4 regions of the Rhizobium sp. BR 249 genome follow, and region 4 is predicted to be linked to each of the others. Evidence: riboswitches for the same ligand, from Rfam matches in the RefSeq annotation. Region 4 holds a riboswitch; each other region holds the start of a gene.
What was found. A riboswitch is a leader RNA that binds a small molecule or an ion and turns the genes downstream of it on or off. The one in region 4 is predicted to bind cobalamin.

Region 1 (7,176 bases), on a different contig from region 4:
GGCGGCGAGAATGCCGATTATTGCGCCGAGCTCTCGCAGGCCGAAGCCCGGATGATCGACAATATCCGCTATCTCCAGGATCGCCGCGACGAGCTGCGCGGCCAAGGCGATGACGGCGCGCGCCGCGAACTGATGGCCGCTCTGGAGCGCAACGGCTGCAACAGCGAAAACTTCTATGCGCCCTCCGAACGCAGCGCCAACGATCCCGCCCCCAGCATCGAGGAGCAGGCAATGCGCGGCGACACCTTCATTCCGCTCGGCGGCGGAGGAGAGATCGACCCGCGTTACGGCCTGCCGCAAGCCCAGATGCTTTCACCCGTCAGTACCATGTGCGTGCGCAGCTGCGACGGCGGCTTCTTTCCGATCAGCTCGAACGCCACGTCGGTCGATTTCGGCCGGGACGCCGAAACCTGCGCCAAGATGTGCCCCGGCATCGAGACCCAGCTCTTCTATCGCGACGTCAGGAGCACGGAAGCCTCGAACATGATCTCGGTGGCGACAGGCACGCCCTACAGCGCCATGAAGAACGCATTCGCCTATAAGAACCGCGCACCCGGCGAAAAAAACGCCTGCGCCTGCAATCTCACCGCCTACTACAATGAGATGCGCGGCAAGCAGGCTCTGAGCCAACCGCCGCAGCAGGGTTCGATCACCACCATCCATACCAATCCGCCGGCAAAGGATGCCGCGGTAGCGCCGCCGCCGCAGCAGCCATCCGTTCCGGAACGTCCTTACGATCCCACGCAGAACAAGGTCCGCCAGGTCGGCCCGCAATTCCTGGCCGGCGACCAGGGCTCGATCGACCTTGCCAATCCGGCAAACCCCGGCCCGCAGCCCCAGCAGCAATGATTGCGACGCTGATCAGCGCTCACTCCGCCCCCATTCATCGTGAAAGACCAGTTCTTCGAGCGGCATCCTTTGCCGCCAGCCTTTGACCGCGAGTTCGGGCTCGTCATAGAGCCGGTCGACGAAGCCGGCGCAAAGCCAGGCGACCACCTCGATATGATCGGGTATGCCGAGAATGGCTTTCAGATCGTCTTCGCGAAAAATGCTGACCCAGCCGATGCCGATGCCTTCGGCGCGGGCCGCAAGCCAGAGGTTCTGGATCGCGCAGACTGTGGAATAGCTATCCATCCTGGGATTGTGCGTGCGCCCAAGCACCACGCTGCCGCTGCGCGTGGGATCGCAGGTCACGCATATGCCGAGCGGCGCCTCGACGATCCCTTCGAGCTTCAGCGAGCGGTATGCCTGCCGCCGCTCGCCTTCGAACATCAGCGCCGCCTCCTCGTTCGCCTTCACGAAGGCATCGCGCACCTCAGCCCTCACCTCGGCGCTTCGAACCAGAACGAAGTTCCACGGCTGCATGAAGCCGACGGAAGGCGCGTGATGGGCAGCCGTCAGCAGCCGCTCCACGACATCGTCAGGCAAGGGATCGGGCAGAAACTGGCTGCGAACGTCCCGCCGCGTCATGATCGCGTGATAGACGGCCTCGCGTTCGGCCATGGAAAAACCGGATGCCGCTGACAGGGCATCCTCGTCAAAGGGTCGCATCGTCAAATCCCCAACAACGCAACCGCCCGCCGTCCGCGCGGGTTGGGTCTATCTCGCCAGGCCGGTCTTCTGACTTGGCGTCATCCGTCTGCCGCAGCCTTCCCGGCGAAAACCAGTGGCGTGTTGAACGGCAGACGTCGGCCTTACAGCGTTGGGCACGTTCCGGCCTTGCACCGGATTCCCGATTCTCCCGCCTCGACGGCGGGCACCTGACGGCGCATCTATTTCAGGAAACGGGGGCTGCGGCAAGCCGAGCCGGATAATGCGCACCAAAGCCCTTTCACTTTATCATTTCTTTACAAAAAAAATACAGACTGCAATTGCGCGTTTTGGGTTGCAAGGAGGACATGGGCATGAGTGCTCATGCTGCGACCGCCGGCGTCGATGCCCGTGTTGATAGGCCAGTCGAGAGCAGCTCCGACTGCGCTGCGTTTCGAGGCCCCGCGGCATGTTCCATTTTCTAAAAACGATGCCTCTGACAGCCAAGCTGTCGGCAATCATCGTCGCCGTCAATCTCTGCGGCATCTCTGCTTTCGCCGCCTACACCTGGATGCATGAAACCCAGGCATTGATCGATAGCGCCAAAACGAACTGGTCCAAGGATGTGGAACAGTTCGCATCCGTGGCCGCCGGCGGCGTGAAATGGGGCAAGGCGAATGCCGTTAGAGAGGCCTATTCGCTCTACCGCGACGATCCCTCGCTCGACCTCGTGCAGTTTGCCGCTTTCAACGCGGATCTCGCCGCCGTCGATACCTGGACACGCGACGGCATCGGCGGCTTGCCTGCAACCGACGATTTGAAGAAGAGCCTCGGTGCCAAGCCGGAAAAAACGACGATCGACGACGGCGGAGTGTCGGCCGGTGTCGTCACGATCATCGCGCCCCTCCCGCTGGACAAGTCGGGCAAGGCCACCGGTTACATCGTGACGAACTGGTCCGTCGAGAAGATCGCTGCCGAAGTCCAGCAGAAAGTCTTCGTTTCGCTGATCACGCAATCGGTGATCACCGCCATGGCCGTCATCGCATTCCTTCTCGCCATGCGAAGCCTCGTCGGCCGCCCGCTCAGAATCCTCAGTGGAAGAATCAGCGCTCTGCAGAAAGGCGACCTGGCCTCTCCCGTCACCTATAGGGAAAATGGCGACGAAATCGGCTTCCTCGCGCGGGCGCTGGAGGTTTTCCGTGAGGAAGCGATTGTGAAGGTCGAAAGGGAACGGGCTGCTGCCGAGCAGAGCGCCTCTCTCGATGCCGAAAGGGCGCGCAACGCATCCTTGACGGAAGAGTCGAGCAACACCCAGCGGCTGGTAATGAACACGCTCGCCAATGCATTGGAACGGCTTGCCGCAGGTGACTTCTCCACGCGCCTCGCCGACCTCGGCCCCGAATTCGATAAATTGCGGCAGGATTTCAACCGCATGGTCGAAGCGGTCGCAGCCGCGCTGACCGAGATCAAGACCGCCTCCGTCGCAGTCGAAGGCGGCTCGAGCGAGCTGGCATCCTCCGCGGATCAGCTCGCGAAACGCACCGAGCAGCAGGCGGCAGCACTGGAAGAAACCGCGGCAGCGCTCGATGAGGTGACGACGACGGTCAGAACATCGTCGCAGCGGGCCGAAAGTGCCGGGCAGCTGGTCGAGGAGACGAAGCGCAGCGCGCATGTCTCGGCCACGGTGGTGCGTGATGCCATCGGAGCGATGGACCGGATACAGACCTCTTCCAGCCAGATCGGCCGCATCATCGGCGTCATCGACGAGATCGCCTTCCAGACCAACCTGCTGGCGCTGAACGCCGGCGTCGAGGCCGCGCGAGCCGGCGAGGCCGGTAAGGGCTTTGCGGTCGTCGCCCAGGAAGTGCGTGAACTCGCCCAGCGCTCGGCAAATGCCGCGAAGGAAATCAAGAACCTGATCAATGTATCGGGCGATGAGGTTGCAGCCGGCGTCGGACTGGTGAACCAAACCGGCGATGCCCTGCTGAAGATCGAGGAGCAGATCAACCGCATCAGCGACAGCATCGCCTCCATCGTCCAGTCCTATCGCGAGCAGGCGACAGGCCTGCAGGAGATCAACGGCGCGATCAACCAGATGGATCAGGCGACACAGCAGAACGCGGCAATGGTCGAAGAAACCAACGCGGCCTGCCAGGAACTGCTCACGCAGGGCCGCCTTCTGCAGGACTCGGCCGGCAGGTTCACCGTCGGCGCTTCTGCCGCCGGCCAGCCCAGACCTGCTCAACCCGTTCGCCAGCCTCGCCCCGAGCCAAGGAGCTTCACGCAGCGGCATGCAGGAAACGCCGCCGTTGCCGCTTCTCCCGGCGCCTGGGAAGAGTTCTGACGCCATCAGCCTTCAATAATGAATTCCTCAACAACCGATCATCAGGAAGGGAACAGAATATGAAAAGAGTTGTCACCGCATTGCTTATTGCCTGCAGCGCATCTGCCGTGCCCATGGGTGTCTCCATGGCGCAGGATGCCGCTCAGCTTGCCCCGATCGCCGACTACGTGAAGAGCGATGTCACGCCCTGGCTCAGCGATCCCGCCATCGTCGACGCCCTCAAGGCGCAGGACGCCACCAACGCCAACCTGAGCGCAGCCGATATCGACGCCCTCGACAAGAAGTGGCGCGCCGAAGTCGACGGCTCCGATCACTCGATGATCGACGGCGTGCTCGGCAATGCGCTGTCGAAATTCCTGCAGGAAAAGAAGGCTGCTTCCGGCGGCAAGATCACCGAGATCTTCGTCATGGATGCCAAGGGCCTGAATGTCGGCCAGAGCGACGTAACCTCCGATTACTGGCAGGGCGACGAAGCCAAGTTCCAGAAGTCCTTCGGCGCCGGCAAGGACGCCGTCTTCATCGACGAGATCGAGAAGGACGAATCGACCCAGACGCTGCAGTCGCAGGCGAGCGTGACGATCTCGGACGACAAGGGCACTCCGATCGGCGCCATCACCATCGGCGTGAACGTCGACGCCCTCTGATCTGCCAAGGCTGCAAGGCCTGAAAAGCACGTCGCATCGGAAAACCGATTGCGACGTGCATCATGGCCGCTGCCGATGCTCGATTTCAGGCTGCAGATTCCACGTGACAATGAGACGCCGCCACGCTACACACGGCGCATGTCGATCACTTCTGTCTACGCCTCGCGATTTTATTCGTACCGCTGCTCTCAGCGGATGCGGGTCCATGCGTAACTGAAGTCGACGCGACGACAACCCGAACAGCCGCTAGTCTACCTGGCGGCTTTTTTGTTTCCGCACGGTATGACCAAACAGGAGCCATGCCGTGTCCGATACTATCGATGATCTGCGTATCCTCGAGATCACCCCGCTCACCAAACCCGCCGATGTCATCGCGGAAATTCCCCGAACCGCTGCCGTCAGCCAGACCGTGACCAGCAACCGCAATGCGATCCACAAGATCCTTGAGGGCAAAGACGACCGCCTGATCGTCGTCATCGGCCCCTGCTCCATCCACGATCCGGTTGCCGCCCGCGAATATGCCGCGCGGCTGGCGGAACAGCGGCAGCGCTTCTCCGGCGACCTGGAAATCGTCATGCGCGTCTATTTCGAGAAGCCCCGCACCACCGTCGGCTGGAAGGGCCTGATGAACGACCCGCATCTCGACGGCAGCTACCGCATCGAGGAAGGGCTGCGGATCGCCAGGCGCCTTCTGCTCGACATCAATGCGATGGGCCTTCCCGCCGGCGTCGAATTCCTCGAGACGATCACGCCGCAATACATTGCCGATCTCGTCAGCTGGGGCGCGATCGGCGCCCGCACGACCGAAAGCCAGATCCATCGCCAGCTCGCCTCCGGCCTCTCCTGCCCGATCGGTTTCAAGAACGGCACCGATGGCAGCGCCCGCGTCGCGCTCGATGCGATCCTCGCCGCCTCGCAGCCGCATCACTTCCCCGCCGTCACCAAGGACGGCCAGGCGGCCATCGCCTCGACCAGAGGCAACGAGGACTGCCACATCATCCTGCGCGGCGGCAAGCGCCCGAATTATGAGGCGGCTGATGTCGAAGCGGTTGTCGGCGAAGCCGTCAAGCTTGGCGTCGATCCACGCATCCTCATCGACGCCAGCCATGCCAACAGCAGCAAGGACCCGATGAACCAGCCAAGGGTGGTCAAGGACGTCGCCGCACAGATCGCCGCGGGCAACCGCCACATCAAGGGCATGATGATCGAAAGCAACCTCATCGCCGGCCGCCAGGATCTCGTCCCCGGCAAGCCGCTGGTCTACGGCCAGTCCATCACCGACGGCTGCATCGACTGGGACATGTCTGTTGGCGTGCTGGAAGATCTGGCCAAAGCTGCCCGCGAGCGGCGCAAGGCAGCCGTCGCAGCCTGACAGACAGCATCAAGCGCGGCGGGCAGATATCCCGCCGCCCATTCACAGGTCAATCTTCGTCCAAAAGACGCTGGCCCTCATCGGTCAAGAAGCCGCCCATGTTGGCTCGATCGCCGGTGAGGGCTTTTCACGACGTGCGCCTGCGCAGGCACTTAGAGGCGACGACCATATTATAAGCGGTCACGGTTCGGATAGAGTCGAGATATTCATTCTCGTCATAAACGACGTCACTTAAAAACAAGAGCGCAATCTTGTCCTGTGACTGGAGCATAAGCTCCTCTTCCGGCGAAAGCGGCAGGTCATCGAAAAAGCTCATGGCATTATAATTCCTGAAGTACGTCTCGTTACCGCAAGCATATCTTATATCGTTCTGAATATAGAATTTGGCGATGGGAACCGCCATCTGATTTAGATTTTGAGACTCTTGGTATTTTCCGAACAACCGTAGGTATTCCACCGGAAACGCGGCAAAGAGTAAAATAGGACAGCAGGTTATGATGGCTAATGTCCCGAACAATGCAGCGCGCACGATCGACTTCCTTTAACCTCATTGGCGGGACCTATCTGCGCTCATTACCATATCAGATGGCGAAGCCCTATAGAGAACAACCTGTCCCCACCGCCCCATCATTATCTGACGCCTTGTGGCATGCTGGCGCATCAAGGCTGCTGCCACCGTGAAATGTCGATGGGGAATTTTGAGTAGTTACAATTGTTCAATGAATAGAAGGACATGTCGTCGTCTATTTTGTTGGCTGAAAGCTCCCACTCGAAGGTGTCTTGTCCACCCGTACCAGTTGCCAAAGACATTATTAATAGCTCAAGGAGCCTTTCTGAAGGAGGATACGCGATACCATACAATGTCGCCTCCTTGCCGATGAAGGTGCCTTTAATGACCTTCTCGATCTCTAGGTCGACCCGGATCACCCGTTTCGGATAATCTTTCGGTAGCAGCAATCCGGGATCTCCGATCGCGAGCGATTTCACACGTGCCGCGACCACGACCTTGGCTTTCGCCAACGTATTGTCACGGCACGGAGCCATTGCCGCTGCCATACCTGGGAAGCAAAGGATCAGGACAAGAATTATCTGCAGGCGCAGCCATGTGGCTAATGTTGAAGGCATCTTCGCGTTTCTCCAGCGCGGCCAATGCCTATTCCAGAAGGGTTGCGTCAGGCTTAAGACCACCACCGCCCCATCATCAAATGGCGGTGCGCCGCTCTCAAGATCTCGCCGGGAAATACCTGACATAGGCAAACTCGTCACCATCCGGTGACCAGCAGGGC
Region 2 (7,176 bases), on a different contig from region 4:
ATCGCCATCGGCGGGAATATCGGCGATGGAATAACCGGCCCTCTCTATCGCCCGCATCACCTCGACGGTGCCGGCAGGCGTATCGAGGCCGACGCCATTGCCGAGCCGTCCATCACGGTTCGGATAATTCGCCATGACGAGCGCAACACGCCGCTCCGCCTCCGACCGCTGCCGCAGCCGCGCCCAGTTGGCGGCAAGGGCAGCCACATAATCCATCCGCCCCGTATCCGGCTCGCTGGAAACGATATTGGCCTCGACATCAGCATCATAACGGGCCGCCGCCTTGAAGGAGACGGCGCGCGACAGCACCCGGCCATCCACTTCCGGCAGCGCGACATTCATGCCGAGATCGCGGGCCGAGAGCCCTTGCGACGAGGCAGCCCAGGCCTCCCGCGACGAAGCGGAAAAGATCGCCTGCAGCACGACGGCGTCATTCGCCTCAAGCACGGTCGGCTCGCGATCCGCGCCGGGGGCGGAGACGGCAAAGCCCGTGGTGTTGATGACGACATCGGGTTTGAGGTCAGTGAAGATGGATTCGAGAATGCCTTTGGAGACGGGGTCCTTGAGGCTGTAGGCGAAGACCGGCAGGGGATTAAGGCCTCTTGCTTGCAACGCTTGGATCAAGGCTTCGACGGGTTTGGTTTCACCGCTCTGGACAAGGGCGCGGTAGAAGGCGATGGCGACGACGGGGCGGATCGTAGGTTCGGTTTCCACCTCTTCTGTCGTACAGGCAATGCTCCCGTCTGCCGTCGAGGTCGTGGCTGCGGGAGAAACGCCAGAAACCAGCCTCTTCCACTCCTCAACCCCAACCAGTCCCCGCCCCGGCCACCAGATCCCCGCCTTCATCAACGGCGCAGCCGGCGCCGGCTTCTCCTCGCCCGAAAGCATCGCCGCCGCATAGGCCAGAAAGCCCCGCGCATTGGCGTCACCACCTTCGATCAGATAGCCCCACAGCGCATTCAGATCCTCCAGCGCCACATTCGAAAACGGCGTCAACCCCGCATCCGGCTTGGAGTCCCCCGGCAGCACCGCAATCAGCGCACCGCAGCGCGCCGCCACCGCATGCAGCGCCTCCAGCGCATAGTGAAAATAACTCGCCCCACCCAGCGCCCGCACGATGATCAGCTTCGCATGCCGCGCCGTCCGTTCAACGTATGTATCGACCGACATCGGATGCTTCAGGCTCATCAGGCTCGCAAGCCGCAGCGAATACCCTGTCGCCCCGCCGGCATGAGCCGCGGCAATTGCCGCAAGCTCGGTATCGGCAGCCGAGAGGAACAGGATATCGCCCGGCGACTGACCGAGGTCTATCGCCTCGTCGCCATCGCTGATCGTTCCCTGCTGGGCCAGAAGCAGATGCATTCTCTATCCTCGGACGAGCGCTTCGATCGCCTTGCGCACCGCGCCCTGATCCATCTCGTGCAGGCCGATGACGACGAGGCGCGTGCCGCGCGTTTCGCCCTGCGCCCAGGCGCGGTCGAAATACTGGTCGATACGGGCACCCACGGCCTGCAGCTGCAGGCGCATCGGCTTGCCGGAAACGTCGACGAAGCCCTTGAGGCGCAGCACGTCATGCTCGGCAATGACGCCCTTCAGCTTCTCGACGAACACAGCCGTATCGGCGATTGCGCCGAGCTCGACGACGAAACTGTCGAACTCATCGTGGTCATGCGGCTCGCCATCCTCATGCTCCAGTTCGTGATGGGACTTGCGGTTGGCGATATCGTCTTCCGTGCCGATGCCGAGGCCGAGCAGCACGCTGGCCGGCACCTCGCCATTCCTGGCTTCGATCATCACCGGCTTGCGGGCAATGCGCGAGGCGACTTCGCTCTTCACGCGGCCGAGACCGTCGGCGTCGATCAGATCGGTCTTGTTGAGCACGATCAGGTCGGCACAGGTCAGCTGGTCCTCGAACAGTTCCTCGATCGGGCTTTCATGATCCAGCGATTCATCCTCGGCGCGGCGCGCATCGACGGCATCGTGATCGTCGGCAAAACGGCCGGCCGCGACGGCGGCGCTATCGACCACGGTGATGACGCCGTCCACGGTGACTTCGCTGCGAATATCCGGCCAGTTGAAGGCGGCGACGAGCGGCTGCGGCAGGGCAAGGCCCGAGGTTTCGATGACGATATGATCCGGGCGCTGGTCGCGCTCCAGAAGCTTGGTCATGGTCGGAATGAAATCGTCGGCGACCGTGCAGCAGATGCAGCCATTGGTCAGCTCGATGATGTCGTCCTCGGTGCAGTTTTCCGCCCCGCAGCCCTTCAGCACATCGCCGTCGACGCCGAGATCGCCGAACTCGTTGATGATGAGCGCGATCTTCTTGCCGCCGGCATTGGTGAGCAGGTTGCGGATCATCGTCGTCTTGCCGGCGCCGAGAAAGCCGGTGATGACGGTTGCGGGGATTTTCTGCTGGTTCATGCACTTAACCCTTCATTTTCAGCGGCAGCCCTGCCGCGACGAAATAAACTTCCGCAGCCTTCGCCGCGATCATCTGGTGCAGCCTTCCAGCATGGTCGCGAAACTCCCGCGCCATGCGGTTCTCCGGCACGATGCCGAGGCCGACTTCATTGGAAACGATGACGAGCCGCGCCTTCGCCTGCGGCAGAAAGGCGGCAAGCGCCGCAGCCTGAACCGCGATATCGCGCCCCTCCATCATCAGATTGGTGAGCCACAGCGTCAGGCAATCGACCAGGATCGCCCTGCCCTCGCCATCGATGGCCGCAAGCCGCTCGGCAAGCTCCAGCGGCTCCTCATGGGTGATCCAGGAGGGGCCACGATCGTCCTTGTGCTGGTCGATACGCGCCTGCATCTCATCGTCCCAGGCCCGGCCGGTGGCGATGTAATGACGATCGAGGCCGGTCGCGATGATGAGGTTTTCGGCGAAGCGGGATTTGCCGGAGCGTGCGCCTCCGAGGATGAGGGTGGTGGTCATGACAACACCGCCAGTAGAGGAAGCGCGCGTGCTCCTCGACCTCCCTCATTCCTGTGCTTGTCACAGGAATCCAGCGTGTCCAAGTCCTTGGGCACGAAAGACTCATTCAACAGCGTTATAGCTTCATTCACCGCGCAGACGCGCGGTGGCTGGATTCCTGTGACAAGCACAGGAATGAGGGAAGAGAGAGAGGCGCGCACCACACAAGGCAGCGCTGAATTCAGTCGTTCAGCCAAAACAACCTCCGTGCTGGCAGCGGGCGCTTTGCCCAGGGGTGGGCTTTTCGCCCGGCACGGGATGGCAGGTCTCCTGGCTCGCGGGTATCGGCCGCGATCGGGGCAAACCGTTTCCGGTCGCCCTGATCGTGCCGGCGGATCTGCCTCGCCTTCCCGGCTGCATTGGCGAAGAGGTGGACGATTCGTAGAAATAGAGGCGTCCGGCCCCGGTTGATCACCATGCATGTCCAGTGGCTTTTCCGGCATCTCCTCCGCTTCGCCCGCCCGCACCATTGCTGGCTGCCGGCGAAAAGGGCTCGATGCCGGATGGAAGACCCTGACCGCTCTACAGTCGCGGGGTCGGCTGTGATGAAGGCGCCCGGTTTGGGTCCACCCCGTCACATTCCCTTTTCATCCGGAAGGGCGCAACGCCGATCCGGAACCATCCGTTATGTCAGGATGGTTAGGCAAGCCGGGGATTGAAGTCAACCGGCCTTCGCAGCCGCTCTCGGCGCGGATTACCTGCGGCTTCCAAGCCAATACGACTGACTCTACCGGAAATATCGTCTTTTATCAGAGGCTTACGTTATGAATATTTGATCGGCGCGCCGGCTTTTCGCCGCAATTCCGTTGCAAGCGGACTGCACCGTCACCCTTGACCGGGTCTCTCCCCGCCTAGTTGTCTAGCCATGCTTATGAAATTGGATCGGCGCCGCCTGCGCGCGCTGCGTGTTTTCTTCGACCCGGGGCGGCTGCGCGCGCTGACCCGCCGCAGCGAGGTCGGCCTGTCGCTGGCAGGCGCCGTCGTCGGCATCGCCTCGGGACTTGCCGTCACCGGCATGAGCTTCGTTTCCAATGAACTGCACCAGCTGGTCTTCGGTATCTCGGACGACGAAAGGCTGAGTTCATCGCTGATCGACGACAAGCTGCTGCTGCTCACCGCTCCCGTCATGGGCGGCCTGCTGCTCGGGCTGCTGTTCTTCGTGCTGGCGAAACGGCGAAAGAAGCCGATGGTCGACCCGATCGAGGCCAATGCGCTGCATGGCGGCCGCCTGTCGCTCACCGACAGCATCATCGTCGCCGTGCAGAACCTGATTTCCAACGGTTTCGGCGCCTCCGTCGGCCTGGAGGCCGGCTATACCCAGCTTGCCGCAGGCCTCGCCTCGAAATTCGGCCTGAAGCTGCAGCTTCGCCGCTCCGACCTGCGCGTCCTCGTCGGCTGCGGCGCGGCCGGCGCCATCGCCGCCGCCTTCAACGCACCGCTGACCGGCGCCTTCTATGCCTTCGAGCTGATCATCGGCACCTATACGATCGTGTCGCTGACGCCGGTCGTCACCTCCGCCCTCGTGTCCACGCTCGTCGCAAGGCTGCTTGCCGAGGGTGATTTCACCATCGATATCGGCAGCTTCGGTTCGGTCGTGCCGGCCGACTATGTCCCGGCCCTGCTGCTCGGCGTCTTCTGCGCCGGCGTCGGCATCCTCATCATGCAGGGCGTCGCCTTCGTCGAGGAGCTGGCGCGCAAGAGCTCCATCGCTCCGCCTTTCCGGCCGGCGCTCTGCGGCATCATCGTCGGGCTTCTCGCGATGATTTCGCCGCAGGTGCTCTCGGCCGGCCACGGCGCATTGCATCTCAACCTGTCGCGTGATGTCGCGATCCCGGCGCTGATCGGCCTCTTCCTGCTGAAATCGCTCGCCTCGGCGATCTCGATCGGCTCCGGCTTCAGGGGCGGCCTGTTCTTCGCCTCGCTGTTCATGGGCGCCCTGCTCGGCAAGCTCTTCGCCTATTGCGGCCCCTATTTCGCCGATGCGACGCTGACGCCTGCGATCTATGCCGTGGTCGGCATGAGTTCGCTTGCCGTCGCCGTCATCGGCGGCCCGCTGACCATGACCTTCCTGGCGCTCGAAATCACCGGCGACTTCCCGATCACGGCGCTGGTGCTCGCCGCCGTCATCACCTCCTCGCTCGTCGTGCGCTCGACCTTCGGCTACTCCTTCGCCACTTGGCGCTTCCACCTGCGCGGCGAAAGCATCCGCAGCGCCCACGACGTCGGCTGGATCCGCAACCTGACGGTGGACAAGCTGATGCGATCAGACGTCAAGACCGCACGGGCCGGCATCTCGCTCGAAGAATTCAAGCAGGCCTTTCCTATCGGCTCGACCCAGCGCGTCATCCTCGTCGAGGAGAGCGAAAAATATGCCGGCCTCGTTCTGGTCCCGGAGATCTACGCCAACCCGACCGACGTCCAGGATGAGGGCAAGGCGCTTTCCGATTTCATCCGCTACCGCAACGATTTCCTGCAGCCGCAGATGAACGCCAGGCAGGCGGCGGCGATCTTCGACAAGACCGAAAGCGAAGCGCTCGCCGTCGTCAACAACCTGATCGAGCGCAAGGTGGTCGGCCAGCTCAGCGAAAGCCACACGCTGCGCCGCTACAGCGAAGAGCTCGACCGCCGCCGCCGCGAGGTGTCGGGCGAGATCTGACCACTATGTCTCGTCGGCGAGCCGGTAAACGTCGGCCTTCTTCGAAACGCCGCGCAGCTCGAACGAGCCGAGATGCTCGCAAGGCGCAGCACAGGTCTTCGCAAAACTCTCCGACATCAGGAGCGGCTGTTCGAGCGTGCCGCAGAGCTTTTCAAGCCGCGAAGCCTCGTTGACGGCCCTGCCGATCACGGTGAAATCCAGCCTGCCGTGAGCGCCAACATTGCCGTAGAAAACCTCGCCGAGGTGCAGCACGACGTCGACCCCGATATCGGGGCCGCCATTGCCCGTCCGCTCGCGATTGAGCGCGTCGGTTGCCTCCAGCAGATTCTGCGCCGAAGCGAGCGCCGCCATACAGGCCTTCTGCGGATCGTCCGCATCCGTCGGGAAGATCGCCAGCACGCTGTCGCCCATGAACTTCAGGATCTCGCCGGAGTTTTCCTCGACATGCCGGTCGATCAGCTCGAAATGCTCGTTGAGAAAACCGACGATCTCCTCGGGCTGATAGACCTCGGTCAGCGCCGTGAAATTCCTGAGATCCGCAATCAGGATCGCAGCATTGATCGAGCCGCCGGTCCCCCTCTGGGTTTCGCCGGCAAGGATACGCGCGCTCGTCCTGGCGCCGGTATAGACCGCCAGGATTTCGGTCGCGGTGTTCGATGCCGCCACGCGGTAGGCCGCCAGCCCCAGCGCTGGGAAAAACCCCTCGATGACCGCCAGCTGTTCATCGGAAAATCCGTCCGGCGCGTCGCTCGTCAGCGAAAAACCGAGCCCGCGCAGCGCAACCTCCTTCGGGAATTCGCAAAGGTTGATCACATGGTCCGTGCCACCGGCAAGCGCGAATTCGCGAAGCTCGGCATATTGCAGGCCCTCGCCCTTCGCCAGGTTCCACCGTCCCGTATTCTCGCCTCGGTTCAAAAGGTAGAATATCGGCGTGTTCTCGAAGTTGCGCTGCGTCTCGCTGCCGTGTCCGGCCGTTTCGATGATCGTGACGCCGCCCCTGACGAAATTGGCCGCGATGCCGCGATACATCGGATGGATGGACGGCATCCGGATGCTCGCCCGCCAGATCGGAAACCCTTCCGCGATCAGCCTCTCGCACAGACCGGTGACGAGATCGCTAATATGCTCGCTGGTGATTCCATGCTCGATAAGCCACTGAATATGATCGTTAATTTTGGAAACCTCCGCATGGGGATGGAGAACCGGGAATGGGCTTCGCCTGGCCGCGCATACTACTTATTAGCCTGCTTCGCATTGCGATACTACTCTCGCGTGAATGACGTGATGAAGTTGGACCCGCATATAGGTATCTGCCGTGTGGCCCCCTCATCTGCCTGCCGGCACGCCTTTCATTGCCTTACACTCAGCAAATTCTTCCCACCCTCCAGCACCTAACCCAACAACTCCCCCAACCACCGCGCATCCAGACAGCGCTCCAGTTCCGCGGCAACTTCATCCAGCGCCCGCTCCACGCTCTCACGATAATTCCCATGTCGGCCGGAAAGCCCGAAGCTCTCCAGCAGCCGCGCACGATAAGCATCACTGC
Region 3 (7,176 bases), on a different contig from region 4:
AAGAAGGCGAAAATAACGAGCGGCACCACCAGCAGCGCCGCTATCGCACGATATCTCGAAGACAGATCCGGCTCCTCCCTTTCTGCCTTCACTCCCCAGCAAGGCATGCCCGACGGGCTCAGTTTAATGAGGCAAGCGAGGTTTTCCAAGAGCGCGCCGAAACTTGACACTCCGCAGGGGTGAATGTCCTATTGCGGCACCGCAAGGAGACCCCTTCCATGAGCGACGACCAGACGCCCGCCGACAGCAAGCTCACCAGCTCCAAGCGCCGCTGGGCGGCAGAGGGCAAGTTCCTGACCGGCCGCATCAGCCGCCCCGAGGCCGAGCGCCTGCCGCCCGGCCAGCACCTCGTCAAGAACTGGCCGGTGCTCGATCTCGGCCAGCAGCCCGTCATCTCAACCGAGAGCTGGCGGCTTGAGGTACGCGGCCTTGTCGAAACGACTCTTACCCTCACCTGGGCCGATTTCCAGGGGATCGAGCAGAGCAGCAAGATCAGCGATATCCACTGCGTCACCACCTGGTCGCGCTACGATAACAAATGGAAGGGCGTTTCGACGCGCGATCTGCTCGATCGTGCCATGCCGAGGCCGGAAGCAGCTTACGTCATGCTGACGAGCTACGACGGCTATACCACCAACCTGCCGCTTGCCGATTTCGCCGCCGAGGACGCGATCCTCGCGACCTCATGGGAAGGTCTGCCGCTGACACCAGATCACGGCGGCCCGATGCGCCTCGTCGTGCCGCATCTCTATTTCTGGAAGAGCGCCAAGTGGCTGCGCCGCATCGAGCTGATCGCTGCCGATGAGGCCGGTTTCTGGGAAAAGAACGGCTACCACATGCTTGGTGATCCGTGGCGCGAGCAGCGTTATTCCGACGATTGAGCCTTCGGCCGCAGGAAACGGCGAAGCGCCAGGACGGCAAACCCCAACAAGGCGGCAAGCCCCGCCAGTGACGCCATGCTGGCGAAATGAAGTGGTATCTTGCTCCAGCGCGGCTTGATGATATCGGCCGTGTTAAAGGCCTCGCCGCTGAACTGGCAGGTGACGAGCGCAAGCCCACGCCGCACCATATCGGCGTCGACGGCGGAGATGATTTCTCCTGCTGCAGGCGCCTCCAGCGGCATCTCCCGCATCGCCATCAGCACGGCTTTCGTTGCCGCGAGATAGGCATGGGCGCATTCGTTGAACGGACTTTCCTCGTCCGTCACGCTGCCCGGCACCCTGCCCCACAGGCAATAGGAATATTGGATCTCGGCATAGTTCAGCACGCGGCGGAACGGCTCGTTGGTATCGACTGCACGGGATGCGAGGTCGATGATCCCACGGCGATAGTCCGAAATCACTGCCATCTCGCCGTGGGAAATTTCCGGGATATCGATACCGCCATGGCTGCCGCCTGCGCTGCGAGAATGCGCGCAGGCGTCACCGGCGATGATGAGAAGCAGGCTTGCCCCAAGGAGAACACCAAGCCTGTCGTCGCGCCGGATCACCGGAAAGCTGGCCGTAGACCACTCTTGGCGCCGAGACGCCTTTCGGCCAGCGCTCCGAAAACAATACCGAGCGCTGCCCAAAGGATCGCGTGCATTCCGAGCGTGGTCGTGCGGAACCGCCAGAGCACCATCGCCGAGAAATTCTCCGGCACCTCGTTGATCGGCGGCAAGAGATAGAGAACCGCACCGATGAAGACGAGATAGGCGGAGCCGGCGATGATCGCGCCGTTCCAGAGACCGAAGCGTCCGGCAAGGCGGCGCGAAAGCGCCACCGCCGCAATCAGCGAGGCGAGCGAAACGACGATCATCAGGAAGAACAGCTCGGTCCTGACACCGATCGTATCGGGATTGCCGACCGCCGGCGGATTGGCCGGATATTTGACGGCAGGAACCAGAACGACCGCCACGAAGGCGGCAATGGCGATGACGGCCGAGGTGCCGCGCGGCGAAAGGCTGCTGAGGCGGCCGTGCACGAAAGCGAAGGCAAGCGAAAAAAGCCCGCCGACAGCAATGCTGTAGGCCATGACGCCGGTGAAAAGGCCGAGACCGGCCTGCGTGGCCCGGCTGACGATCTCAGGTTCGGCGGCTTCGCCGGCCGCCTGGGCACTCGCCTCCTCGAAGGCGATCGCCGCATCGACCAGCGGCTCGCCGAAGGTATGGGCAAAGGCAAAAATCAGGATGCCGGCAATCACGCCCGCGAGCATGCCGCGAAGCAGAAGATTTCCAACCATGTCAGTATCCCCCTAAGCATGTCGCGCAAAACTGTGCAGCGGTTTTGCGAGAACGACATGCGTAAAACAAAGACCTAAAGCGCGAGAAGCGAATCTGAAAGATCGCGATGCGCTTTAGTGGCAGGGAAAGCCGAGGAGATGGCGGGCGTCATGCACGAATTCGTGCACATACATGCCGTTGAACAGCGCCATCGCGCCTTCCTCGGTGCCGACAAAATAGAGAACGATCAGCATCAGCAGGCCGCCAAAGATCGCCCAGGGCAGGATTTCCCCTACCGGGATCGGCGCCGGTGCCGCGACAGGTGCAAAAGTAGTGTCAGACATGTATTCCTCCGGAATGACGCGTTCAGTCGAAAGAGTGTTGTGCGGCAGGGTCTGACTTCCAGCGCGAAGAAGTTTCGACACGCTGGTCACAGTGGCGCGACCGCGCCGGATTTCCACCGGCTTCCAAACCCGCAACGCCACGGTTATATCTGCACGCCGGAGAGACTGTCAACGAAACTTCACGAGCCGGCAAAGCGCCGTCCCCACCACATTGCGGAGATCGGAACGATGGTGAATACGCGCCTCACCTGGATCTGCCACGGCGCGACGGCGGCAAGCCGCAAGGCCCTGTTTCCGCTCGACGAACCGCTGGAAGACAAAGCGGTCGAGGAAGCCGGCAGGATGGCCCGCCTGCCCCACGCCGACCGTATCGTCACCAGCCCGGCTTTGCGCGCCCGCCAGACCGCTGCAGCACTCGGTCTCGAAGCCGAAATGGAACAGCGGCTTGCCGACTGCGACAATGGCCGCTGGGCCGGCAGATCGATAGCGGCGATCGGGACTGAAGAGCCGGAGAATCTCGTGGTCTGGATGAGCGATCCGGAAGCCGCCCCACACGGAGGCGAGAGCTTTCTCGGCCTGCGCAGGCGCGTCGCCGGCTGGATGGACGAGCAATCCCTGCTCGGAGGCCATGTGATCGCCGTCACCCACCCGGCCGTCATCCGGGCGGCGACCGCGCATGTGCTTGAGGCGCCGCTCCCGTCCTTCTGGCTCATCGACGTCGAGCCGCTGGCGGTCGTTCGTATGACCAGCAATGGACAGCGCTGGTCACTGCGCTTCTAGAGAATTAGATACCCCTCATACTGTCCAGCCTTACGCAAGCAAATAGCGTCATCTCTATTGAACCGGGTTTGACCGGGACTACTTCCTTGTCCCAAGGAGATGGAAGACATGACATATGATTGGAGTGGGGAGCGTACGCGGCGCCTGCGTTTGATGCGGGTTGCGACGTTCACCGTAATTCTGGTCGGTCTGGTCGTCAGCGTCCCGCTGCTGATCGTCACCGCCTGAAAAAGCGAGACAGGGCGAGCGATGCGGCAGCACGCTCGCCCTCGTTCTTCCCGCTCTCTCCCCTCGCCGTTCAACCCGACTCCCCTGTCTTCCCAGCCGCGCCGACGAACGGCCGCAGCGCAATCGCTGCCCCTGTAGCGCCGAAACAGGCTGCTTCTCCAACAATTCGCCTTCTGGTTTCAACGAACATTTCAGATTTTCGTGATACCTCGGCGCAGGGTGGAGATGGAGAAGGCAATAATGCCGGCGTTTTTCCAAAGCAGGGCCGGAAGGCAATGCGTGTCAGTCGTGGTGTTCGGAGTAACCCTCTGGATCCTCAGCACGCTGCTGCACTTCGACGACGGCCTCGTCTCCTTCATGACCGGTTTCGGCAAGTACGGAGCGAACAAGCTCATTCTTGCCCTCGGCATCGCCGGCGCCATGAGCTTCATCTATTCCGTGCTGCGCATCGCCGACCTGCGCAAGGAAATGGAGCTGCGCGCCACCGCACAGGCGAAGGCCGACTGGACAGCCACCCACGACCATCTGACCAGACTGCCGAACCGCTACGCCTTCGAGCGCAAGATCCTCTCGCGGCCGATCCTGGACGAGGAAGCCGAGATCGAGGAGTGGGCTCGCAACGTCACCATCTTCTCCGTCGATCTCGACGGTTTCAAGAAAGTCAACGATCTCGTCGGCCACAAGGGCGGCGACGTCCTGCTGATCGAGGTCGCCAAGCGTATCTGCGCAATCGGCAATGCCGATTGCGTCTATCGTTTCGGCGGCGACGAATTCATCATCGTCGCCTTCGGCCTGACGGCGCAGCGCGAGGAGCGTTTCGCCAAGCTTTTGATCCAGGCCGTCACCCGGCCGATTCACATAGACGGCTTTGCCGTCGAAGTGGGCGCCAGCGTCGGCTACGACCGCTGGGCCGAGGGAGCCGAACCGCTTGAGAATGCCGCGCACCGCGCCGACCTTGCCATGTACGAAGCAAAATCGCGCGGCCCCAACCACCATCTCGTCTTCGAAGCCTCGATGCAGGACAAGGTGGCGGAACGCGCCGCGCTGGAAACGAGGCTGCGCGCCGCGATCTCCAAGAAGGCGATCAAACCCTTCTATCAGCCGCTGATCGACCTCAAGACCGGCCAGCTCTGCGGCTTCGAGGCGCTGGCCCGGTGGATCGGCGAGGATGGCGTCAACATTCCGCCGCCCGTCTTCATCGGCATCGCCGAGGAAACCGGCATGATCACCGCTCTGTTCGAGGATCTTCTCGCCCAGGCCTGCGGCGACGCGCTCGCCTGGCCCGAGCAGGTGATGCTGTCCTTCAACGTCTCGCCGGTGCAGATGGAAGACAAGCTGCTGACCTCGCGCATCCTCAAGGTTCTCTCCGCAAGCCGGCTGCCGCCGCAGCGCCTTGAAATAGAGATCACCGAAAACGCGTTGATCCAGGACCCTGCTGTCGCCGCCCTCGTCCTCGACGAACTGCACGCGGCCGGCATTCAAATCGCGCTCGACGATTTCGGCACGGGCTATTCGAGCCTCGCCCAGCTCGCCCGCTACCGCTTCGACAAGATCAAGATCGACAAGAGCTTCACCGCCACCTGCCGCGACGACGAACGGCAGGAAAAGATCGTCCGCGCCATGCTCGGCCTCGGCAGGAGCCTGAACATCAAGACGACAGCGGAAGGTGTCGAGGACCACGGCCAGCTCGCCTTCCTGCTGCAGCTCGGCTGCGATATCGGCCAGGGCTATCTCTTCGGCAAGGCGATGCCCGCCGCCGAGGCGAGCATCTTCATTGACGATCGCAAGGCCAATCTGGCCTCCACGGCCTGACTCACCGACTGCGAGCTATGTAGCGAAAATGCCCGATCGGCGGACAAATGCCTTTCCGTCCGAAGCCCCGGCGCTAAGTTCGGCCATCGTGACGCCTCGTGCGGAGTCTCTGAAGACATGCCATCGACCGACCTCCTCCTGACCTTCAACGCCGGCTCATCGACCGTGAAGATCGGCATCTTCGCGATCGAGGGAGCCAGAGCGCGGCGTATCGGCAAGGGGGTGATCGATTTCCGCGCCGAGCCGCTTTCGCTCAATCTGACGGAAGGACCGCAGAGGTTCGAGGTGCCGTTGAAGTCAGAGGTGACGGAAGACCTGCATGACGTCATCGACGAGACCTTCGCTCTCCTCGCCGATCATTTCGACATTGCCGCCGTGCGCGCCGCCGGGCACCGCGTCGTCCATGGCGGCGACCGCTTTACGGGGCCGGTCGCGCTCGACGCCGCCGCCATCGATGCCGTCGATGCGCTGACCCCGCTTGCGCCCCTGCACCAGCCGCAGGCGCTGCGCTTCATCCGTGCGCTCAGGCATTTGAAGCCGCACCTTCTCCAGACGGCGTCCTTCGACACGGCCTTCCATGCCACACAGGATGATCTCGTCCGCCGCTTCGCCATCCCCCGGGCGCTGCACGAGGAGGGTATCAAGCGTTACGGCTTCCATGGCCTCTCCTATAAATTCATCGCCGGCGAACTCCGCCGCAGGTCGCCGCAAGCGGCAAAGGTGGTCATTGCCCATCTCGGCAGCGGCGCCAGCCTCTGCGCTTTGGACCATGGTCTCAGCCGCGATTGCAGCATGGGCTTCTCGACGCTCGACGGCATCCCGATGGCGACGCGTCCGGGCTGGCTCGATCCCGGCGTCGTCCTGCATCTGGCCTGCGAGAAGAAGCAATCCCTGGGTGAGATCGAGGACCTGCTCTATCACCGCTCCGGCCTGCTCGGCGTTTCCGGCATCAGCGCCGATAGCCGCGACCTGTTGAAGGACGACCGGCCGGAGGCACGGCAGGCAATCGACCTCTTCACATTGCGCATTGCCGGCGAAATCGGCCGCATGGCGGTCACACTCGGCGGCCTCGACGCCGTCGTCTTCACGGCCGGCATCGGCGAGCATCAGCCTGAGATCCGCGCCGGCGTGGTGAACCGGCTGTCATGGCTCGGCGTCACCATCGACGAAAAGACCAATGCTGCCAATGACTTCGCCATCAGCGCCGGGGATAGCCGCATCGCCGTCCATGTCATCGCCACCGATGAGGAGCAGGTCATCGCCGACGAGGCGATCTCCATTCTGGGCAGTGACTGATTCAGATCAACGACAGGCGGGCAGCCCCGCTCGTATTTGACGTGAACAGGTTTTCGAACGGGAGAAACCGATGGAAAAGCATGTCTCGACCGCCGCTCTGACCGACGCCGAACTCACCCTGATCGACCGCTACTGGCGGGCCGCCAACTATCTCTCGGTCGGCCAGATCTACCTGCTGGCCAATCCCCTGCTGCGCGAGCCGCTGAAGGCGGAACACATCAAGCCCCGCCTGCTCGGCCATTGGGGCACGACGCCTGGCCTCAACTTCATCTATGCGCATTTGAACCGCCTCATCCGCGCCAGCGATCTCGATATGATCTATATGTGTGGCCCCGGCCACGGCGGACCGGGCATGGTCGCCAACACCTATCTCGAAGGCACCTACAGCGAGATCTATCCCGATATTTCCGAGGATGCCGAAGGCATGCGCAAGCTCTTCCGGCAATTCTCCTTCCCCGGCGGCATCCCGAGCCATGCAGCACCCGAAACGCCGGGATCGATCCACGAAGGCGGCGA
Region 4 (7,176 bases):
CGCTCACCTGCAGGATCTCCGAGCAGAGATTGCTCATGGAGATGCGGCCGGCAATCGGGTTCGCCCGGTTCACCGTGTCTTCGAACATGATGTAGGGATAGCCGCTCTCGAACTGGATTTCGGCGATCACCTGGAAGAATTCGCGCGCCTTGATCTTCTTCTTGGAGATGCGGGCATCCGCCACCATCTCACGGTACTTTTCCGTCACCGAGATCTCGGTGAGGGGTACGCCGTAGACCCGCTCCACGTCATAGGGCGAGAACAGATACATATCCTCATTGTTCCTGGCGAGTTCGAAGGTGATGTCGGGCACGACGACCCCGAGCGACAGCGTCTTGATGCGGATCTTCTCGTCGGCATTTTCGCGCTTGGTGTCGAGGAAGCGCATGATGTCGGGGTGATGGGCGTGGAGATAGACCGCGCCCGCGCCCTGGCGCGCGCCGAGCTGGTTGGCGTAAGAGAAACTGTCTTCGAGCAGTTTCATCACCGGGATGATGCCGGAGGACTGGTTCTCTATCTGCTTGATCGGCGCGCCGGCCTCGCGGATATTCGTCAGCGACAGGGCCACGCCGCCGCCGCGCTTGGAAAGCTGCAGCGCCGAATTGATGGAGCGGCCGATCGATTCCATATTGTCCTCGACGCGCAGCAGGAAGCAGGAGACGAGCTCGCCGCGCTGCTTCTTGCCGGCATTCAGAAAAGTCGGCGTTGCCGGCTGGAAACGGCCGGAAATGATCTCGTCGACCATGTCGCGGGCAAGGGCTTCGTCGCCGCGCGCCAAAGCCAGCGCCACCATGCAGATGCGGTCTTCGTAGCGCTCGAGATAGCGCTTCCCGTCGAAGGTCTTCAGCGTATAGCTGGTGTAATATTTGAAGGCGCCGAGGAAGGTCGGGAACCGAAATTTCCTGGCATAGGCCTGGTCGAACAGGTCGCGGACGAAATTGAAGGAATACTGGTCGAAAACCTCCTGCTCGTAATAGCCTTCGGTCACGAGGTAATCGAGCTTTTCCCGGAGATTGTGAAAGAACACGGTGTTCTGGTTCACGTGCTGCAGGAAATACTGCTTGGCCGCCATGCGATCCTTGTCGAGCTGGATCCTGCCCTCATCGTCATAGAGGTTCAGCATCGCGTTCAGCGCATGATAATCGAGCGTTTCAGCCGCTTTCAGCGGCTTTGCGCCCGCATCCCGCGTCAGATTTGTTCCCGTGTCCAAAATCGTCCCATCCCGTCTTTGACATTGGCGACATCCCAGGCCGTTCCCAGAAGCTCGAACCTGTAGAGATACGGCACCTGGCATTTCCGCGAGATCACGTCGCCGGCAAGCCCGTAGGTCTCGCCGAAATTGCTGTTGCCCGCGGCGATCACGCCGCGGATGTTGGAACGGTTTTCCGCATCGTTGAGGAAGCGGATCACCTGCTTGGGCACGGCTCCTTTGCCGCCGTCACCGCAATAGGTGGGCGAGATCAGCACATAGGGTTCGTGAATGTGGATGCCTTCAGCGTCGACGGGAATGCGCGCCGCGCGCAGTCCCAGCTTCTCGACGAAACGATGGGTGTTCCCGGATCGGCTCGAATAATAGACGATCAGCCCCATCGCTTTTCTCCGCTCAGGAGAGCGCGCTGATCATGTCGGGACGGAAACCCGCCCAATGCTGGCTGCCGGCAACCACGACCGGAACCTGCATGTAGCCCATGCCGCGCACGCGATCGAGTGCTTCGGCATCCTCGGAAATATCGACGATTTCATAATCCACGCCCAGGCGGTCGAGGGCGCGATAGGTGGCGGTGCATTGGACGCAAGCCGGCTTGCTGTAAACGGTAACGCTCATCATGTTCCTCGTGATGTCAATGAATTCAGGACACGGGACTGGGATCGGGCGCCGTGCGGCGTCCGGGGCAACGCTTGATAATGATCTGGCAAAGTTGGCGCTTAAACGCCTGACGTCGTCCCTCGCAGAATCTGCGCAGGCGGCGGCCTTGATGCTCTCGACATGACTTCAAACCCCGAAGTGCTCATGCGGACGTTCGGGGCAGCGCAACAGACACGGATTTATTCCGCCTTCGTAGACGCGACCTTCCGGACACCCCGCCCGTGGACGTTTCGTTCGAGGCAGGTCTCCTGGCTCACGGGTCGAAGCACCCTGCCCAGCCTTCCCGGAGCATCATACTCCAGTGACCTGAAATCGGACAGTTGCTCGCCGCTTACAGTTGCGGGGGCAGCTCCGGCATTGCCGCGCCATGATGGCGCAACGCACCGTATTCCCGTCTTAGCCCTCGATCCTCACGAATCGAGGGAACCTCGAACACTAGATATAGTACGCGAATCCGAATTCACGTCAACGGATGGTTTGTGCATCGCGTTACGGCAGGTTTGAAATCGCTGCGTTCCTGTGAAAAACAGGGATAACGAAAGCTTAACGAAACCAGACCGCCATTCGGGAAAACATTCACGCCTTTACACGCAGCAGCCTCAGCGCATTGATCGTCACCAGCACCGTGGCGCCGGTGTCGGCGAGGATCGCCGGCCAGAGCCCGGTAATGCCGGCGATCGTCGTCACCAGGAAGACCGCCTTCAGCCCGAGCGCGATGGTGATATTCTCAAGGATATTGCGCATCGTCCGCTTGGAAAGCGCGATCATCCTCGCCACGTCGCCGACGCGTCCGTGCAGCACGGCGGCATCCGCCGTCTCCAGCGCCACATCGGTGCCGCCGCCCATGGCGATGCCGATATCGGCGGCGGCAAGCGCCGGAGCATCGTTGATGCCGTCGCCGACCTTGGCGACGACGAAGCCCTCGCGCTTCAATTCGCCGACGACCCGCTGCTTGTCCTCCGGCATCATCTCGCCGCGCCAATCGATGCCGAGCATGCCGGCGACGGCTGCCGCCGTCCGCTTGTTGTCGCCCGTCAGCATCATCGCCTTGACACCGGCCGATTTAAGCGCCGAGAGCCCGGCCCCGGAATCCTCGCGCGGCTCGTCGCGCATGGCGATCAGGCCGGCCGCAGCGCCGTTGACGAGCAGCACCGACACACTCTTGCCCTCGTCGTTGAACGCCGTGATGCGCGACTCTTGTTCCCCGTCCAGCGCCCCGCGCTCGCGGGCAGCCGACGGCGACAAGAGATCCAGCGTCTCGCCGCCAACCTTGCCGCTGACGCCCTTGCCCGGCACCGCTTCCAGCTCGAAGGCGGGCGGCACGGGAACGCCGTCGGCCTTGGCGCGGTTGAGGATGGCGAGCGCCAAGGGATGGCTGGAGCCCTGCTCCAGCACCGCCGCGCGCGACAGGAGCTGCGCCTCGCTCAATCCGAAGGAAACGATATCGGTCACCCGAGGCTTGCCTTCCGTCAGCGTGCCCGTCTTGTCGAAGGCGACCATCGTTACCTTGCCGAGCGTCTCCAGCACCGCGCCGCCCTTCATCAGCAGCCCGCGCCGGGCACCCGCCGAGAGCGAAGCGGCGATCGCCGCCGGCGTCGAGATGACGAGCGCACAGGGGCAGCCGATCAGCAGGATGGCAAGACCTTTGTAGATCCATTCGTTCCACGAGCCGCCGAAAAACAGCGGCGAAACGACCGCCACCAGCGCGGCGACCACCACCACGCCGGGCGTGTAATAGCCCGAGAACCGGTCGATGAAGCGTTCCGTCGGCGCTTTCGATTCCTGCGCCTCCTCCACCAGCTTGACGACGCGGGCGATGGTATTGTCGGCAGCGGCCGCCGTGACGCGAACCCTGAGCACTGCATCGCCGTTGACCGTACCGGCATAGACGACTGCATCGACGCCCTTGCGCACCGGCGTGCTTTCGCCCGTCACCGGAGCCTCGTCGACCGCGCTCTCGCCGGAAACGATGACACCGTCCGCAGAGATGCGGTCGCCGGGGCGAACCATGATGATCGCGCCGACGGCAAGGCTTTCCGCCGGCACCTCCCGCATCTGGCCATTGTCTTCGAGCAGCGCGGTCTTCGGCACCAAGGCCGTCAGCGACTGGATGCTTTCGCGCGCCTTGCCCGCCGCCACACCCTCCAGCAGCTCGCCGACGAGGAACAGGAAAACGACGGTCGCCGCTTCCTCTCCCGCATTGATGATGACGGCGCCGACAGCGGCGATCGTCATCAGCATCTCGATCGAAAACGGTGTGCCGGATAGCGCCGCCATGACCGCACGCCGGGCGATCGGCACGAGACCGACCAGCATGGCGACGATGAAGGCATAGGATGCAATCGCCGGCACGAGATGACCGACGGCATAGGCGGCAACGAGCGCCACGCCCGAGAAAATGGTCAGCCGGCCCTTCTTGCTCTGCCACCAGGGACCGGTCATCGGCGTGTGGTCGTGCCCGTGCAGACCTTCGATTTCCTTTTCGCCATAGGCGTGGTCGTGACCATGGCCTTCATGATCGTGATCATGACCCGCGTGATCATGGCTCGCATGATCGTGGTCGTGGCCCGCGTGATCGTGATCATGATGATGCGAACCGCGTTCAGGCACAGAGGCTGCCCCTCCGGTAAAAGGCGAGACGGAATAGCCAAGCCCCGTCACCTTCTTCTCGATCGCCTTGAGGTCGCTGCTGCCGTCATGCCGGACAGTCATCGTGCCCGCCACCACCGAGACGGAAACATCGGCGACGCCTGCCACGCGTCTGACCGCCGTATCGATCTTGGTCGCGCAGGCGGCGCAATCCATGCCACCGACCCGGTATCGTGTCTCGCTCGTCTCAGCCATGATCCGCTTCCTTGTCAAACAGAAGCATCCCACCTACATCCTCTAGCGACTAGAGGTGCAAGAGGAAAATCATGAAAAAGATCACCATCGGCGAAGCGGCTCGCCGGAGCGGCGTCAAGGTGCCGACGGTGCGTTATTACGAGAGCATCGGCTTGCTCGCCGCCCCAGGCCGCAGCGAAGGCAACCAGCGCTCCTTCGAGCCCGCCGACATCAACCGCCTCGCCTTCATTCGCCATGCCCGCGAACTCGGTTTCGAAATCGAGGCGATCCGCACGCTGCTCACTTTGCAGGACGATCCGCATCAATCCTGCGCCTCGGCCGATGCCATCGCCAAGGCCCGCCTCGTCGAGGTCGAGCAACGCATCCGCAGCCTGACGGCGCTGAAGGCCGAGCTGGAAATTATGGTGGAAGGCTGCGGCCACGGCCGTGTCGACCAATGCCGTGTCATCGAGGTTCTCGCCGATCATGGCCAGTGCACGCATTCGCACCACTGACGTGGTTGCGCCCTTGCAGGTGACTCGTCCTCGCGCCAAAACTGCATCAGAAAGAATCGGGCGAAGACATTCATGAACCAGAAGCGGGTTGCGATCATCGGCGGTGGCCCGGCGGGCCTTGCGGCTGCCGAACTGCTTTCGCTCTCCGGTCATTTAGTGACGGTCTGTGACGCCATGCCGACCTTCGCCCGCAAGTTCCTGCTGGCCGGCAAATCAGGTCTCAACATCACCCATTCCGAGGACTATATCAGTTTCGCCACGCGGTTCGGCACAGCCTCCGACCGTCTGCGCCCTGCGCTTGATGCTTTTACCCCCGATGACATCAGGGAGTGGGCTGCAGGGCTCGGGACCGAGACCTTCATCGGCTCCTCCGGCCGGGTCTTTCCGACAGTGATGAAGGCTTCTCCCCTGCTGCGCGCCTGGCTCAGGCGACTGGAAGGCCAAGGCGTTGCCCTGCGCACCCGCCACCGCTGGATCGGTTTTGCCGAAGAGGGCTACGTTTTCGAAACGCCGGAAGGCCGCAGCATCGTCCATTGCGATGCTGCCCTGCTGGCGCTCGGCGGCGCAAGCTGGCCGCGCCTCGGCTCCGATGCGAGTTGGCTGCCCTGGCTGTCGGAAAGGGGCGTCGAGATCGACACCTTCCGGCCCGCCAATTGTGGCTTCGTCATCGGTTGGAGCGCGAATTTCAGTGAGCGTTTCGCCGGCGAGCCGGTCAAATCCGTCACCGCCACATCCGAGGCAGGCAGCATTCCCGGAGAATTCGTCATCACCGCAAGCGGCATCGAGGGCAGCCTGATTTATGCCCATGCCGCCGCACTGCGCGACCGGTTGCAGAGCCATGGCAACGCCATCCTGACTCTTGACCTGGCACCAGGCCGGACGATCGAGAGGCTGGCGCGCGACCTTGCCCGGCAGGACACCAAATCGAGCTTTTCAAACCGGCTGCGCAAAGGCGCCGGCCTCGATGGCGTCAAGGCGGCCTTGCTGCGGGAACTCGTGCCCGAGCGCGAAAGAACCGATCCCGGGCGGCTCGCCGGCATGCTCAAGGCCCTGCCGATCCCGGTTCTCGACACAAGGCCCATCGGCGAGGCGATCTCCTCGGCCGGCGGTATCCGCTGGAGCGGCATCGACGAAGGCTTCATGCTGAAGGCCCTGCCCGGTACCTTCGTCGCCGGCGAGATGCTCGACTGGGAGGCACCGACCGGCGGTTATCTCCTCACCGCCTGCCTTGCGACCGGCCGGGCGGCCGCGCGCGGCATCGAGGCCTGGCTGTTGCGGTAGACGCGGATGATCTGAAACCGGATCTAGATCAATGAAGCGGAGCGCTATGCCGTGCGAAGATCGCTCACACTATTCAGCATCATGCCCTGATCGCCCGGGGTGAGGAAGAGGCGGCCGTCGAAGCGTGCAATTGCCAACCGATGGCTTTTCCATCAGACTATGCTGAAGTTCCGTGGGAGGAGCAGATGCAAGAACAGTCAGCGCATGCGGAACATGTCTACACCTCTGCGCAGCGTAATTCCGCCGCCGCGAGTTCTCCGATCGTCGCGTCCTGGCGGCGCTGCATGACCATGCACCAGCTCGCTCCGGAAGACGAACGCGCGCCGCTACGCCTCACCGACGGCGAATTCCACCATGCACGCGCGCAGTCCGAACGGCTGATCGCCGGCGCCACCGACGAGCTCGACCGCCTCTTTACGACGGTCGGCAAGGCCGGCTGCTGCATCCTTCTGACCGACAGGAACGGCATCGCGCTGGAGCGCCGGGGCACATCAGGCGACGACAAGGACTTCCGCGATCTCGGCCTCTGGACCGGCTCGATCTGGACCGAGGCGAGTATCGGCACCAATGGCATCGGCACCGCGCTCGCCGACGAGCGCGCCGTCGCCATCTTCCGCGACCAGCATTTCTTCTGCTCGAATATCCGCCTGAGCTGCACGACGGCGCCGATCCGCGATCATCGCGGTGAGC

Region 1: linked by a shared signal. The riboswitch ahead of bluB (5,6-dimethylbenzimidazole synthase) and the one ahead of nrdH (glutaredoxin-like protein NrdH) in region 4 are both predicted to bind cobalamin.
Region 2: linked by a shared signal. The riboswitch ahead of cobU (bifunctional adenosylcobinamide kinase/adenosylcobinamide-phosphate guanylyltransferase) and the one ahead of nrdH (glutaredoxin-like protein NrdH) in region 4 are both predicted to bind cobalamin.
Region 3: linked by a shared signal. The riboswitch ahead of QD408_RS05370 (CbtB domain-containing protein) and the one ahead of nrdH (glutaredoxin-like protein NrdH) in region 4 are both predicted to bind cobalamin.

The regions. Positions count from the first base shown of each region.
Region 1 is NZ_JARWKX010000024.1:76,880-84,055, forward strand. Features, by position in the region: gene QD408_RS21165 (DUF2865 domain-containing protein) at 1-849, shown strand, start outside; gene bluB (5,6-dimethylbenzimidazole synthase) at 862-1,551, opposite strand; cobalamin riboswitch at 1,593-1,779, opposite strand; gene QD408_RS21175 (methyl-accepting chemotaxis protein) at 2,000-3,874, shown strand; gene QD408_RS21180 (hypothetical protein) at 3,934-4,518, shown strand; gene QD408_RS21185 (3-deoxy-7-phosphoheptulonate synthase) at 4,823-5,890, shown strand; gene QD408_RS21190 (hypothetical protein) at 6,018-6,419, opposite strand; gene QD408_RS21195 (hypothetical protein) at 6,551-7,141, opposite strand; gene QD408_RS21200 (TolB family protein) at 7,113-7,176, opposite strand, start outside.
Region 2 is NZ_JARWKX010000026.1:953-8,128, forward strand. Features, by position in the region: partial or broken gene cobN (cobaltochelatase subunit CobN) at 1-1,362, opposite strand, end outside; gene cobW (cobalamin biosynthesis protein CobW) at 1,366-2,421, opposite strand; gene cobU (bifunctional adenosylcobinamide kinase/adenosylcobinamide-phosphate guanylyltransferase) at 2,426-2,935, opposite strand; cobalamin riboswitch at 3,217-3,612, opposite strand; gene QD408_RS21690 (chloride channel protein) at 3,840-5,630, shown strand; gene QD408_RS21695 (adenylate/guanylate cyclase domain-containing protein) at 5,634-6,803, opposite strand; gene QD408_RS21700 (cobyric acid synthase) at 7,022-7,176, opposite strand, start outside.
Region 3 is NZ_JARWKX010000004.1:28,120-35,295, forward strand. Features, by position in the region: gene QD408_RS05350 (sensor histidine kinase) at 1-107, opposite strand, end outside; gene QD408_RS05355 (sulfite oxidase-like oxidoreductase) at 219-881, shown strand; gene QD408_RS05360 (hypothetical protein) at 866-1,489, opposite strand; gene QD408_RS05365 (CbtA family protein) at 1,486-2,220, opposite strand; gene QD408_RS05370 (CbtB domain-containing protein) at 2,335-2,544, opposite strand; cobalamin riboswitch at 2,570-2,720, opposite strand; gene QD408_RS05375 (histidine phosphatase family protein) at 2,776-3,324, shown strand; gene QD408_RS05380 (putative bifunctional diguanylate cyclase/phosphodiesterase) at 3,793-5,364, shown strand; gene QD408_RS05385 (acetate/propionate family kinase) at 5,482-6,660, shown strand; gene QD408_RS05390 (phosphoketolase) at 6,731-7,176, shown strand, end outside.
Region 4 is NZ_JARWKX010000017.1:117,494-124,669, reverse strand. Features, by position in the region: gene nrdE (class 1b ribonucleoside-diphosphate reductase subunit alpha) at 1-1,210, opposite strand, end outside; gene nrdI (class Ib ribonucleoside-diphosphate reductase assembly flavoprotein NrdI) at 1,189-1,590, opposite strand; gene nrdH (glutaredoxin-like protein NrdH) at 1,604-1,825, opposite strand; cobalamin riboswitch at 2,088-2,313, opposite strand; gene QD408_RS17385 (heavy metal translocating P-type ATPase) at 2,444-4,711, opposite strand; gene QD408_RS17380 (MerR family transcriptional regulator) at 4,783-5,205, shown strand; gene QD408_RS17375 (TIGR03862 family flavoprotein) at 5,278-6,486, shown strand; gene QD408_RS17370 (helix-turn-helix domain-containing protein) at 6,672-7,176, shown strand, end outside.